DNA from 2 places in the Amycolatopsis endophytica genome. Region 1 is predicted to be linked to the other one. Evidence: riboswitches for the same ligand, from Rfam matches in the RefSeq annotation. Region 1 holds a riboswitch; the other holds the start of a gene.
What was found. Region 1 has a riboswitch for S-adenosylmethionine ahead of HNR02_RS13805 (methionine ABC transporter ATP-binding protein). Riboswitches for the same ligand answer to the same signal wherever they lie in the genome.

Region 2: linked by a shared signal. The riboswitch ahead of thrC (threonine synthase) and the one ahead of HNR02_RS13805 (methionine ABC transporter ATP-binding protein) in region 1 are both predicted to bind S-adenosylmethionine.

The regions. Positions count from the first base shown of each region.
Region 1 is NZ_JACCFK010000001.1:2,757,864-2,764,982, forward strand. It holds gene HNR02_RS13790 (TatD family hydrolase) at 1-773, shown strand, start outside; gene HNR02_RS13795 (resuscitation-promoting factor) at 1,046-2,443, shown strand; gene rsmA (16S rRNA (adenine(1518)-N(6)/adenine(1519)-N(6))-dimethyltransferase RsmA) at 2,682-3,530, shown strand; SAM riboswitch class I at 3,596-3,685, shown strand; gene HNR02_RS13805 (methionine ABC transporter ATP-binding protein) at 3,871-4,884, shown strand; gene HNR02_RS13810 (MFS transporter) at 4,918-6,333, opposite strand; gene HNR02_RS13815 (TetR/AcrR family transcriptional regulator) at 6,475-7,044, shown strand; gene HNR02_RS13820 (4-(cytidine 5'-diphospho)-2-C-methyl-D-erythritol kinase) at 7,054-7,119, shown strand, end outside.
Region 2 is NZ_JACCFK010000001.1:25,142-32,260, forward strand. It holds gene lepA (translation elongation factor 4) at 1-447, opposite strand, end outside; gene HNR02_RS00115 (class I SAM-dependent methyltransferase) at 550-1,146, shown strand; gene HNR02_RS00120 (VOC family protein) at 1,457-1,834, opposite strand; gene HNR02_RS00125 (EamA family transporter) at 1,857-2,714, opposite strand; gene rpsT (30S ribosomal protein S20) at 2,873-3,133, shown strand; gene holA (DNA polymerase III subunit delta) at 3,359-4,339, opposite strand; SAM riboswitch class I at 4,476-4,608, shown strand; gene thrC (threonine synthase) at 4,622-5,887, shown strand; gene HNR02_RS00145 (ComEC/Rec2 family competence protein) at 5,900-7,119, opposite strand, start outside.

The DNA of each region.
Region 1 (7,119 bases):
CGCACACGCACCTGGACGCCTGCGGCGCGGTCACGGCGGCCGACGTGGCCGAGCGGGCCGACCGCGCCGAGGCGGCCGGGGTGACGCGCATGGTGACCGTCGCCGACGATCTCGACGCCGCCCGCTGGGCCGCCGAAGCATCCACTTGGGACGCGCGGGTGTGGGCGGCGGTCGCCATCCATCCCACGCGCACCAAGGACTTCGGCGAGCCGGAACGGTCCGAAATAGAGCGTCTGGCGCGGCGGGACCGGGTGGTCGCGGTCGGTGAGACCGGCCTGGACTACTACTGGGACTACTCGCCGCCGGAGGCCCAGCAGGAGGCGTTCCGGTGGCACATCGACCTCGCCAAGCGCGTGGGCAAACCGCTGATGATCCACGACCGGGACGCGCACGAAGACGTGCTCCGGATCCTGGACGAGGAGGGCGCGCCGGAGACGGTGGTGTTCCACTGTTTCTCCGGCGACGAGGACATCGCGCGCCGGTGCGTGGACGCCGGTTACGTGCTGTCCTTCGCCGGCACGGTCACGTTCCGCAACGCCCGTGCTCTGCAGGCCGCGGCGAAGCTGGTGCCGTCCGGGCAGTTCCTCGTCGAGACCGACGCGCCCTTCCTGACACCCCATCCGTACCGCGGACGCCCGAACGAACCGTATTGCACCGCCTACACGGTCGCGTTCCTCGCCGACCTCCGGTCGGAGCCGCTGGAACAGGTCTGTTCGGCGGTATCCACCGCGGCCGAACGCGTCTTCCGGCTCCCGTCCGTCACATCGAGTTGAACCGGCTGCGACATTCGTGGAAATCAACCATCCAGCTGGCGGAGTGACGAACGCCACGACATTCCATCCGGTGTTTGCGCAACCCGGCGAGGTCCGTTACTGTCCCGTGACCGTGCCGCATGATCGCTCCAACCGGGCGAAGCGGGACACCCGGAGTCAAGCCAGTGCAGGTCGGGATCGGGGATGGCGACGACTCGCGGGAGCCGTAGTGCGAAAGGGATCGACCTGCTGTGACTGGTAGTAGATGGGCCGACGCGCGCCCGACTGAGGCGATGGACTGGTTCGAGTCCAGCCGTGGCGGCGCCGTGGGCACCCTCGACTGGCCCGAAGCCGAGTTCTCGGACGACCTGGCGGTCACCGAGCACGACATCCGCACGGTGCTGGGCAACGACGCCGACGATCTGATGGCCGAGGCCGAGATCGACGTCGACGAGCTGATCCGGCTGATCAACGCCGAGACCACGATGCTCCCGGCACTCGCCATCCCGGACGCACTGGCCGAGGACCGCACCGCGGTCGCGGAGGCCGAGCCGGAGCCGGAGAAGGCGCTCGTCAGCGCGGTCAAGACCTGGAAGCGCCGGTTCCTCCGTGGCTCGGTCCTGGCTCTGCTGATCAGTCTCACCGGTGGCGGCGCGGCGGCGCTGGCCATGAACAAGAGCGTGACCGTCGACGTCGATGGTCATACGCAGACCGTGCACAGCTTCGGCCAGACGGTCGGCGAGGTTCTGGAGGACGCCGGTCTCACCGTCGGTGAGCACGACGCGCTGTCTCCCTCGCCGCAGGCGCCGGTCGGTGACGGTGGCGTCATCAAGCTCGAGCGCGGCCGCAAGCTGAACCTGGTCGTCGACGGCGTGGCGCGCGAGTCGTGGGTCCGCGCGTCGAGCCTGCAGGAAGCGATCTCCCAGCTGGGCCTGGCCGAGAAGTTCGGCGCGGGCACGGCGTTCTCGATGCCGCTGGACGCGGAGCTGCCCCTGGAGGGCGCGACCGTCGAGGTCAAGACCCTCAAGCACATCACGCTCTACGACGGCGACGCCGCTCCGCGCCCTGTCGACACCACGGCCGTCACCGCGGAGGAGTTCCTGTCCCAGCAGGGCCTGTCGCTCGGTGCCGACGACGAGATCGACGGTGGTCTCGACCTCAAGCTGGCCGACGGCGCCGAGGTGCGTATCTCGCGCACCGGCGTGTCGGTGATCAACCAGGAAGAGGAGATCACGCCCGAGGTCGAGGAGATCAAGGACTCGACCCTCGAAGCGGGCAAGGAGATCGTCGAGGATCCGGGCACCGCGGGCAAGAAGCTGGTGACCTACCGGATCACCAAGCGCAACGGCAAGGAGACCGACCGCGAGGAGCTGTCGACCAAGGTCCTGGTCGAGGCCAAGAACAAGGTCGTGCGGGTCGGCACGAAGCAGCCGGTGATCAGCGACGGCGCCATCTGGGACCGCATCGCGCAGTGCGAGTCGACCGGCAACTGGTCGATCAACAACGGCAACGGCTACTACGGTGGGCTCCAGTTCGACAAGCAGACATGGGACGCCTACGGCGGCGACGCCTACGCGGCCTACCCGCACCAGGCCACGCGCGAACAGCAGATCGCGATCGCGACGAAGGTCCGCGACGACCGCGGCGGCTACGGCGCCTGGCCGGTCTGCGGCAAGAAAGCCACCAGCTGACCCTCGCCGACCTCCCATGATGACCCCGGCCCAGGCCGGGGTCATCTGCTTTTTTTCACGCACACTTCCGCGCACGAACGTGGAACTCACGCACGCAACCCCCACCCGGCAACGCACCGCGCCCACCCTCCGAACCACTCCTCTCCCGCAACCCGATTCCCAGCCAAGCCGCACACCCGCCAAGCCGCGCACCGCAACCGCGCGTCAAGCAACCCCACGCGGCGGCTACCATCAGCGCGTGACTGCACTGCTCGGACCGGCCGAGATCCGTGGGCTGGCCGCCGAGCTGGACATTCGGCCGACGAAGAAACTCGGCCAGAACTTCGTCCACGACCCGAACACGGTCCGCCGCATCGTGGACCTCTCAAAGGTCAGCGACACCGACCACGTCCTCGAAATCGGCCCCGGCCTCGGCTCCCTGACTCTGGGGCTCCTGGGCTCCGGCGCGCGGGTCACCGCGATCGAAATCGACCCGGTGCTCGCCACCCGACTGCCGGTCACCATCGCCGAGCGTGCTCCCGAAGCGCGGTTCACCGTCCGCACCCAGGACGCCCTCAAGCTCGCCGCCGCGGACCTGCCGGACCCGCCGACACACCTCGTCGCGAATCTGCCGTACAACGTCGCCGTGCCGGTCGTGCTGCACCTGCTGGCCGAGTTGCCGTCGCTGGCGCACGGGCTGGTGATGGTGCAGACCGAGGTCGCCGACCGCATGGCCGCGGGGCCCGGCAGCCGGATCTACGGGGTACCGAGCGTGAAGATCGCCTGGTACGGGACGGCCCGCAAGGTGGCGCCCGTGCCCCGTGCCGTGTTCTGGCCGGTACCGAATGTCGACTCCGCGCTGGTGTCCTTCGAGCGCGCCGCGGAGCCGGCCGCTGACCGGGGCGAGGTGTTCGCCGTCGTCGACGCCGCCTTCGCCCAGCGGCGCAAGACCCTCCGTGCCGCGCTGTCTTCGTGGGCCGGTTCGGGTGAGCGGGCGGAGGCGATCCTGCGTGCGGCGGGCATCGATCCGCGCACGCGCGGTGAGCAGCTCGAAGTAAGGGACTTCGTGCGGATCGCTGAGGGCAGGGCCTTACCACCGTCCGTGTGATCTCGCACCCTGATCCGCGTCGGAGACTTGCCAAGAAGACGTGAAGTCCGTTCTACTCTGTGGAGTATCCATCCCGAGCGGCTGAGAGACCTGGCTCGCCGAAGCCGCAGCAACCACCCCACCGGGGCAGGTGCTACCGCCAGGACCGATGGAGGACCCTGTGTACCGCACAATGCTCACGAGGCGCCGCGTCGTCGACGAATGTCGTCGCACGGTCTGTGCGTGTCGTCGCTGACCGTTTTCCCCTAACCCCTTTGCCTGTCTTCGCCTGACTGTCCTCAGTGGACGGTCTCCTTGGTGTGCGGTCGGCGCGTTCGCGCCCGTTGTGCTGGAGCCATTCGTGATCACTGTCGAAAACCTGACCAAGTCCTATACCGGTGCCGCTGCGCCCGTCCACGCTCTGCGGGACGTCAACGTCGAGGTGCCCGCCGGCGCACTCTTCGGCGTCGTCGGCCCCGCCGGCTCCGGCAAGTCGACCCTCGCCCGCTGCATCGCGCTGCAGGAGAAGCCGGACCGGGGCGTGGTGCGCCTCGACGGACTGAGCACCGCCGGACTGGAGGGACGGCGGCTGCGTGAGGTGCGCCGCCAGGTCGCGGTGCTGGACGCTCAGCCCGTGCTGCACGCCGAGCGCACCGTGGCGGGCAACGTCGCGGTGCCGCTGGAGCAGCTGGGCGTCGAGGGGCCGCAGCGTCGCAGCCGGGTGGGCCGCCTGCTCGACCTGGCCGGCCTGACTCAGCGTGCCGCGCTGCGGCCGAGCGAACTCACCCCCGGTCAGCGGCGTCGCGTCGCGCTCGCCCGTTCGCTCGCCGCGGCCCCGGCCGTGTTGCTCGCCGACGATCCGACCGGCGGGATCGCGGCCGAGGAGAGCGGCGGTGTGCTGACCGTCCTCGATCGCGCGCGGGCCGAGCTCGGCGTGACCGTGCTGCTGACCACGCAGGACGGTGCCACCGTGCGCCGCGTCTGCGATGGGGTCGGTCTGCTGGATAACGGGCGTCTCGTCGAGCAGGGCACCGTGCTGGAGCTGCTCGCCGACCCGTCGAGCCGGATCGCGCGGAGCCTGCTGCCCGCGATCGACACGCCGCGGTCCCAGTCGGCGGGCTACGACCGGTCCGCCGATGTCGTGCTGATCGGTTTCGCGGCCGTCGGCGCGCTGCTGCCGGAAGCTTCGGCGCGGTTCGACGTCGAGCTGGCCACCATCGGCGGCGGCCTGACCCGGGTCGGCGACACCCCGGTGGCCCGCTTCCGGATCGGCGTGAACGGCACGCAGGCCGACACCGCGCTGGCGTGGATCGCCGACCGCGGCGCGCACGTCGTGCAGCCGAAGGAAGGCCCGAAGAGCGTCGTCGCGGCGTGAGGACGGGGGCGCCCCGCAGGGCGCCCCCTCGTTTCACTTGCGGCGGGCGAGCAAACCGACGGCGATCGCGCCGAGCGCCACGATCCCGGCGGCCCAGCCGTTGGCGACCGCGTAGCCGTGCACGGTCGCGGCGGGCAGGCTCAGGCCCACCACCGAACCGGTCGCGCTCGCGGCGATCGTGTTCAGCGATGCCGTGCCCAGTGACGCGCCCACCTGCTGCGACGTGGTGATGAACGCCGAGGCGACTCCCGCGTCCTTCGGCTCCACCCGCGCGGTCGCGATGTTCATGACCGTCGGCATCGCCAGCCCGGCGCCCGCGCCGAGCACCAGCTCCATGGGCAGGATCAGCGACGCGTACGAGGTGTCCACGGACAGCTGGGTCAGCGTCGCGAGTCCGGCGGCCATCAGCAGGAGCCCGGTCACCAGGAGCGGGCGCGGCCCGGTCCGCGGGATGAGCCGTCGCGTCAGCAGCGTCGAGACCGTCACGTTGGCCAGCATGAACGGCAGGAAGGCGAGACCGGCGCCGAGCGCGCCGAAGCCCATGATCGCCTGCAGCTGGTAGGTGATGAACAGGAACATCCCGAACATGCCGAACGCGGCGACCGCGATCGTCAGGAAGCCGGACGAGCGGGCCCGGTCGGACAGGATCTGCAGCGGCAGCAACGGGTTGCCCACGCGGCTCTGCCGGATGACGAACGTGGCCAGCAGCACGACGGCACCGGCCAGGCAGCCGAGCACGACGGCCGAGCCCCAGCCGCGGGTGGCGGCCTCGGACAGGCCGTAGACCAGGCCGGCGATCCCGGCGCTGCCCAGGATCCCGCTGGTCCAGTCCAGCCGCGTGGAGCGGTGGCCGGGCACGTGCGGCAGGACGAACCAGCCGGCGACGGCCGCGGCGATCGCGATCGGCAGGTTCACGTACAGGCACCAGCGCCAGGACGCGTACTCGGCCAGCGCGCCGCCTGCCAGCAGCCCGAGCGCGCCGCCGGACATCATGATCGCGCTGAAGATCCCGAACGCCTTCGCGCGTTCCTTCGTCTCGGTGAACGTGATGGTCAGCAGCGACAGCGTGGACGGGGCGAGCAGCGCGGCGAAGACCCCCTGGGCCGCGCGGGCGGCGATGAGGAGACCGGGACCGGAGGCCATCCCGCCGAGCGCGGAGGCCGCGGCGAACCCGAGCGCGCCGACGATGAGCGTGTTCTTGCGGCCCAGCCGGTCGGCGAGCCGCCCGCCGAGCAGCAGCAGGCCGCCGAAGGCCAGCGTGTAGGCGCTGATGGTCCACTGGCGGGCGACGTCGGACATGCCGAGGTCGGCCTGCGCGGTGGGCAGCGCGATGTTGACGATCGTGGTGTCGACGATGACCAGCAGCTGGGCGAGCCCGATGACGGCGAGTGCCCACCACCGTCTCTGGTCCGCGGGCGCCGCGACCGGCGCCGAAGTGGTTGTCGTCATGATGGAACCCCCTGGTGGACGACTGGGTTAGACTTGGGATCAACCATTGCTAGTCGGCCGACAAGTAATGGCTGACCGCACGGTAGGCGCATTGCTAGCCGGGCGTCAAGCAAGTTTGAGAGTTCCTCAGGAAGGACGGTCATGGCGGGGCGGCGGACCGACACGCGCGAGCGCATCCAGCGGGTCGCGCTCGACCTGTTCGTCGAGCAGGGCTACGAGAAGACCTCGCTGCGGGAGATCGCGGAGAAGCTCGAGGTCACCAAAGCCGCGCTCTACTACCACTTCCGGACGAAAGAGGACATCGTCCACAGCCTGATCGAGGACATCGGCAGCTCGCTCGACGAGATCGTGGCGTGGGCGGGTGAGCAGGACCGCTCGGTGCGGACCAGGCAGGAGGTCCTGCGGCGGCTCTCCGCGCTGATCCAGGGCCGGTTCGGACCGGTCATGCGGTTCATGCAGGAGAATCAGCCCGCGCTCAAGGAGCTGCACGCCGGGCACGTCCTCGCCCAGCGCATGAAGTCGTTGTTCACGCTGCTGGGGCCCGACGACGCCGATCCGGCGGACCAGCTGCGCGCGCGGCTCGCGCTGGTCGCCCTGATGATCGGCAACAACCCGCAGTTCCTGGACGAGAACCCGGCCGCCGGGTCGTCCGAGGTCGCGTTGCAGGTCGCACTGGAGCTTGCCTCTCCGAGGTCCGGAGCGGGCACGTAGGCTTGACGGGTGCTCGCCGTCGTACCGCCACCCGTCACCGTCAGGGTGCCGTCGAAGATCAATCTGCACCTGTCG
Region 2 (7,119 bases), 2.7 Mb from region 1:
ATCGGCGGCGGGCAGGTCGATCTTGTTCAGGACCGGGATGATGTGCAGGTCCTTCTCCAGCGCCAGGTACAGGTTGGCCAGGGTCTGGGCCTCGATGCCCTGGGCGGCGTCGACCAGCAGGATCGCGCCCTCGCACGCTTCCAGCGCACGGGAGACCTCGTAGGTGAAGTCGACGTGGCCGGGGGTGTCGATGAGGTGCAGGACGTGGTCGCGGCCGTCGACCTGCCACGGCAACCGCACGTTCTGGGCCTTGATCGTGATGCCGCGTTCGCGCTCGATGTCCATCCGGTCGAGGTACTGGGCGCGCATGGCCCGCGCCTCGACCACGCCGGTGAGCTGCAGCATCCGGTCGGCCAGGGTGGACTTGCCGTGGTCGATGTGCGCGATGATGCAGAAGTTCCGGATCTGCTCCGGCGGCGTGAAGGTCTGGTCGGCGAACGTGCTCACTCGGGTCCTCGGCTCGTCGTGGGGTACGACTCCATGTTCCCATGCCCGATTTCCGGGTCATCCCCGATGCCGGTGAGCAGGGCCGAGTGCTGACCTGGAGGTATGAGCACAACGATCGGACAGATCTTCGACCGGGCCTTCGGTCACCCCCGCGGCCTGCTGGGACGCATCGGGGGCGCGGTGATGGCCCAGAGCAACGGCGCGACGGAACGGCATGTGGTGAACGTGGCGAGGCTCACCCCGGACGAGACGGTGCTGGTCCTCGGACCCGGTCCGGGGGTGGGCCTGCGGCTCGCCGGGCAGCGGGCGACGCTGGCGGTGGGGGTGGACCCGTCACCGGAGATGCTGGCACTGGCGCAGACCCGGTGCGCCGAGGAGATTTCGGCCGGGCGGGTGCGGTTGACGCGCGGGACGGCGGAACGGACGAACCTGGACCCGGCCTCCGTGGACATCGCGCTGAGCGTCAACAACGTCCAACTGTGGGACGACCGCGCCGCGGGTTTCGCCGAACTGCTGCGGGTCCTGCGCCCGGGCGGCCGCCTGGTGCTCTCCGCCCACGAGAAATGGCTCCCCGTGCCGCGGCACGTACTGGCGGACGAACTGACGGACGCGGGCTTCACGGACCTCCAGACGTGGGTGTGGCAGCCCCCCGGTGTGACGGCGCCGCTGGCCGCGCAACTGCGCGCCCACCGCCCCTGACCCGCCCGCGAGTCCCACGCTCCCGTCGACGAGTCCCCCCTTCCGGCGCGCGAGTCCTGCGCTCCCGCGCACGAGTCCGAGTTCACGTCCGCGAGGTCCACGCTCGTTGCCGCGGGTTTCCGCGCAGGCCCGCGACCCCGGGAACACTGCATCCACGCGAGTTCCACGGCGCGAGCACGAGCCCCGTCACCCGCGGCGCGGGATGCACCGCGCCGCCGCCCAGCCGGGACCATCGCCACCGAAGGCGTCGTCCCGGCCGCCCACACGGTGGTCAGCCCACCGCCGCCACAAACCCGCCGACGGCCGGTCACTACGGCCGAATGTCCGTCCTGAGTGGATGGTCCGGCGGGATCTCGACCAGCACGATGGACGTCCCGTCGGGGTCGGAGATGCGCGCCTCGTCCAGGCCCCACGGCTCACGGCGGGCCTCACGATCGGGCTCGACGCCGCGTCCGGCGAGCTCGTCGAGCGTCGCGGCCAGGTCGCGGACCTGGAACCACAGTTCGACGTCCGGGCTGGTGCCCTTCTCGCCACGGCCGACGACCTCCAGGAAGCCGTGGCCGGTGAAGAACACGGTGCCGCCGGGGAACGTGCGGTAGATCGCCAGGCCGAGTGTGTCCCGGTAGAACGCCGTCGTCTTCTCGAGGTCACGGGGGTGGATCAGAACACGGCTGCTCAGCACGTCCATGCCTCCTGCCTACCCCACCCCGTCAGGAGGCCGCAATCGCGGCGATCCCGGCCAGCACCACGGTCGAGCCGACCAGCCGCCGCACCGGGTTCGCCTCGCCGAGCACGATCCAGGCGGCGATCCCGCCCAGCACGATGCTGACCTCACGGGCCGGGGCGACCAGGCTCACCGGCGCCCGCCGCATCGCGTAGAGCACGAGCAGGTACGCCACCGGCGACAGCATGCCGACGACCAGGGTCTCCCGCCAGTGCGCCCGCCACAAAGTGGCCACCTGTCCACCGGAGCGCAGGGCCGCCGGGGCGAGCAGCAGGCTCTGCAGCACCGCGCCGGTGGCGAAATAGATCAGCGGCGGGACGGCGAGCGCGTTGACGGAATGGTCGTCCCACAGCGTGTACCCCGCGATGGTGACGCCGGTGAGCAGCCCGTAGAACACGCCCGCCCGGCGTGCTCGCCGGTCCGCCGACGGCCCGAGCCCGATCACCAGTACCCCGGCCACGACCAGGAGCGCCCCGGCGAGCCCGAGCCACCCCGGCCGTTCACCGAGGAGGACCACCGCGGCGAGGACGGACAACAGCGGCCCGCTCCCCCGCGCCAGCGGATAGACGACGGACAGGTCACCCACGCGGTAGCCCCGCTGCAGCACGATGCCGTAGGCGACGTGGAAGACCGCGGTCAGCAATGCGGCGACCAGCCAGGTCCAGTGCGGACGCTCCCCCGACACGATCAACGCGGCGACCGCGAGGGGAGCGCAGACCACCGCGGACACCGTGTAGTAAAGGAAGACGAACCGGGCGCCGGCGTCGACCCGTTTGGCCGCGAGGTTCCACCCGGCGTGCACGACAGCGGCGACGAGAACGAACGCCAGTGCGGTGCCGTCCACGTGCCTCCGTCCCGGTCATGGCCAGTGCAAGTGTCACGGTAGTCCCCTGCTAGCCTTGACGGTCGTTGCCGCGCGGCATTCCGCCAGGGAGGAAACCCGCACGCCGGGGCCGGTACAGCGCGGCAGCGAACCCACCGATCGATTGAAGGAGCGCCCTCGTGGCCAACATCAAGTCCCAGATCAAGCGCATCAAGACCAACGAGAAGGCGCGCCAGCGCAACCAGTCGGTCAAGTCCTCGGTGAAGACCGCGATCCGCAAGTTCCGCGAGGCCGCCGAGTCGGGTGACAAGACCAAGGCCGTCGAGCAGCAGCAGATCGCCGCTCGCGCCCTGGACAAGGCCGCCAGCAAGGGCGTCATCCACGCGAACCAGGCCGCGAACAAGAAGTCCGCGATGGCCAAGCGCGTCAACCAGCTCTGAGCAGGACCTCCACGAGGGCGGGCATCTGCGGATGCCCGCCCTTTGTGCTGTGGTGCACTATCTGCCTGTTCAGGCACCACGAAACGTGGTCTCCCGGCGCCGCGCGGCGGCGCCGTCACGCCGCGACCGAGGCAGGTTTCATCCCTCTCGTCGGCGGTACGAGCGTTGGGTCGCCGACCGCATCAGCACCGGCTCCACCCGCGCCGGACGTTCGCCCGTGCGGGGTCAGCGCTTGTCGCGGGCGGCGGCCAGTTCCAGGACGGCCCGTTCGAGCGCGTAGGACGGGTCCGCCGCCTGGCCCTTGACCTCACCGTTCACGCGCGCCACTACCGCCATCGCCTCGGCGAGGCCCGCCTGTGTCCATCCCCGGGACTGTCCCTGGGCCTTGCGGATCTTCCACGGCGGCATCCCGAGCTCACCCGCCATCTGGTTCGGGTTGCCGCGGCCGGCCGCGGACACCCGGGCGATGGTCCGCACGGCGTCGGCCAGCGCGTCGGCGATCAGGACGTGCGCCACGCCGATCTGGAGCGCCCACCGCATCGCCTCCAGCGCCGCCCCGCGTTCTCCCCCGACCGCCTTTTCCGCCACTGCGAAGCCGGTCACGTCCGCGCGGCCGCGGTGGTAGCGCCGCACCGCCTCCTCGTCGACTCGGCCGCCCGAGTCGGCCACCAGCTGCGACGCGGCCGCGGCCAGTTCCCGCAGGTCGGACCCGACCGCGTCGATCAACGCGGCGACACCCGCCGGGTCGATCTTGCCCCCGGCCTGGCGGACCTCGTTGCGGACGAACGATTCCCGGTCGGCGGGTCTGGTGATCTTCGGGCACTCGGTGACCTGGGCTCCGGCCTTGCGCAACGCCGCCGGCAGCGCCTTGGCCGCCTTGCTGCGCCCGCCACCGGTGTGCACGACGACCAGAACGACCCCGTCGGCAGGCATCTTCGCGTAGGCCAGGACCGCGTCGGACAGGTCCTGGCCGATGTCCTGCGCCGCGTCCAGGACGATCACCCTGCCCTCGCTGAACAGCGACGGGCTGACCAGCTCCGCCAGCGCGGGCGGGGTGAGATCCGACACCCTGACCTTCGTCAGCTCAGCGGCCGGATCCTCCTTCCTGGCCTGGTCGAGCGCAGCCCGGACGGCACGCTCGACGAGCAGTTCCTCTTCGCCGAGCACGAGCTGGAGAGGAGCGGTGGTGGTTGCCGGCGCGGTCACGAACCAGATACTGCCACGCGCGACCGACAGTTCCGGACCGTGATGAAACCCGGAGGGGCATGGCGTGGCCCGAGCCCGGTGCCGTATGTTGTTGACCGGGCGTTGCCGCAGCGCGGTATCCCCGACAACTGAACACCGCTCATCCAGAGGGGCAGAGGGAACGGCCCGACGAAGCCCCGGCAACCGGCGTCAGCCTGTCATCTCGATTCCGCGAGGTAGCTGACGACCACGGTGCCAATTCCGGCCCGCGCCAGCGGGACAGATGAGGAAAGGAACCTCGCGATGACTGCAGCCCTCGATTCGACCGCCACCGGCCGCACCGTCGACCTCGGTCCGGCTGTCGAGCTGGTCTCCAAGGAAGAGGGTCACCGCCAGCCGCTGGCCCCGGAGTTCGTCTCCGCCGAGGACTTCTCGCCGCTCGAGGTCGCCTACGACTTCGGACGCGTGCGCCGCGAGGACATCGAGTCCGGCCCGCGCAACATCTGGCGCTACAAGAAGCTCCTCCCGGTGCCCTCGAACGTCGAGGAGATCCCCAACACCGAGCCGGGCTGTACCCGGCTGGTGAAGGCCGACCGGCTCGCCAAAGCTCTCGGCGTCAAGAGCCTGTGGGTCAAGGACGACACCGGCAACCCCACGCACTCCTTCAAGGACCGCGTCGTCGCCGTCGCACTGGCCGCGGCCCGCGAGTTCGGTTTCGACACCCTCGCCTGCCCGTCCACCGGCAACCTGGCCAATGCCGTCGCCTCGGCCGCGGCCCGGGCCGGCTGGCAGTCCGTGGTGCTGATCCCGTCCTCGCTTGAGCGCGCCAAGATCCTGACCACCGCGGTCTACGACGGCAACCTGATCGCCGTCGACGGCAACTACGACGACGTCAACCGCCTGGCCACCCAGCTGGCAGCCGAGCACGAGAGCTGGGCGTTCGTCAACGTCAACGTCCGCCCGTACTACTCGGAGGGCTCGAAGACGCTCGCCTTCGAGGTCGCCGAGCAGCTCGGCTGGCGGATCCCGGAGCAGATCGTCGTGCCGATCGCGTCGGGCTCCCAGCTGACCAAGGTGGACAAGGGCTTCCGCGAGTTCGCCAAGCTCGGCTTGGTCGAGGACACCCCGTACAAGGTGTTCGGCGCCCAGGCCGCGGGCTGCTCGCCGGTCTCCACCGCGTTCCGCAACGGCCACGATGTCGTCCAGCCGGTCAAACCGGACACCATCGCGCGCTCGCTGGCGATCGGCAATCCGGCCGACGGCCCGTACGTGCTCGACACCGTCCGCCGCACCGGCGGTGCGATCGAGGACGTCACCGACGAAGAGGTCGTCGAGGGCATCCGCCTGCTCGCCCGCACCGAGGGCATCTTCACCGAGACCGCCGGTGGTGTCACCGTGGCGACGGCGAAGAAGCTCATCGAAGCCGGCAAGATCGACCCGGACGCCGAGACCGTCCTGCTGATCACCGGTGACGGCCTCAAGACCCTGGACGCGATCGAGAACCACGTCGGTCCGAAGGCGACGGTCGCACCGTCGGCGGCGGCCGTGCACGAAGCTCTCGGTCTCTGAGCATCTCCTGCCTCACTTTCCCCGGCGCACCACTGCGGGGCCGGCCTGGTCGGGGATCACCGCGGTGTCGCCGTCGGTGTCCGTGCGGGTGATGAGCGCGCCGTCCGCGGTCAGGGTGTCGAGTGTCGTGCGGTTCGGGTGGCCGTACCGGTTGCCCGGACCGACGCTGACCAGCGCCAGCCGCGCGGACACCGCGGCCAGGAACTGCGGGAGCGAGAACCTGCTGCCGTGGTGCGGCACCTTGAGGATCTCCGCGTGCAGATCGGCTCCCGCGGCGAGCAGGTCGGCCTGTGCCGCCAGCTCGACGTCACCGGTCAGCAGCACCGTTCCCGCCGTCGTCCGGGCACGCAGGACGACCGAACCGTTGTTGATCTGTGTGCCGTCGTCGTTGTCCTCCTCCTCTGGCGACACGTATCTGGGGCCCAGCACCTCCAGGTTCAGTGACGGCCACTCCAGTCGCCGTCCCAGCTCCAGTTCCAGCAAGGGCACCCCGTGGCGCGCCGCGACCTGGACCGCCTGCCGCCAGGCCCAGTCCGGCTGCCGCCCCGGCCCGACGGCGATCCCGCCGACGGAGCGCCCCTCGAACACCGAGTCCAGTCCGCCGATGTGGTCGGCGTGCAGGTGGCTCAGCACCACCAGGGGCACCCGTTCCACGCCCAGCCGGTCCAGGCACCGGTCCACCGGCCCCGGCTCGGGCCCCGTGTCCACCACGACCGCCCGCCCCGCCTCACCGGTGGACAGGACGAGACTGTCGCCCTGCCCGACGTCGCAGGCCACCACCGCCCAGCCCGGCGGCGGCCAGCCCGGGGTGACGACCTTGCCCGGCACGACCACCAGCAGGAGCCCGGCCAGGACCAGCGCCAGCAGCACTCGCAGCCGTCTTCGGCGCAGGGCCAGCACCACGGCCACCGCGACCACCAGGGCGAGCAACCCGCCCCACCACCCGGCCGGCCAGGCCAGCACCGCACCCGGCACCTCCGACGCTCGCCGCGCGACGACGATGAGCCACCCCGCCTCCGGCCCGGCCAGCCGCACGGCCAGTTCCCCGCCCGCGGGCCAGATAGCCGCCACCACCGTGGCGAACACCCCGAACACCGTGGCCGGAGCGACGACCGGCGCGACGAGGATGTTCGCGGCGACACTGACCACGCTGAGCTGTCCGGCCATCCCCGCTACCACGGGGGCAGTCACCACGAACGCCGCCGCGGGGACGGCGAGACCCTCGGCGAATC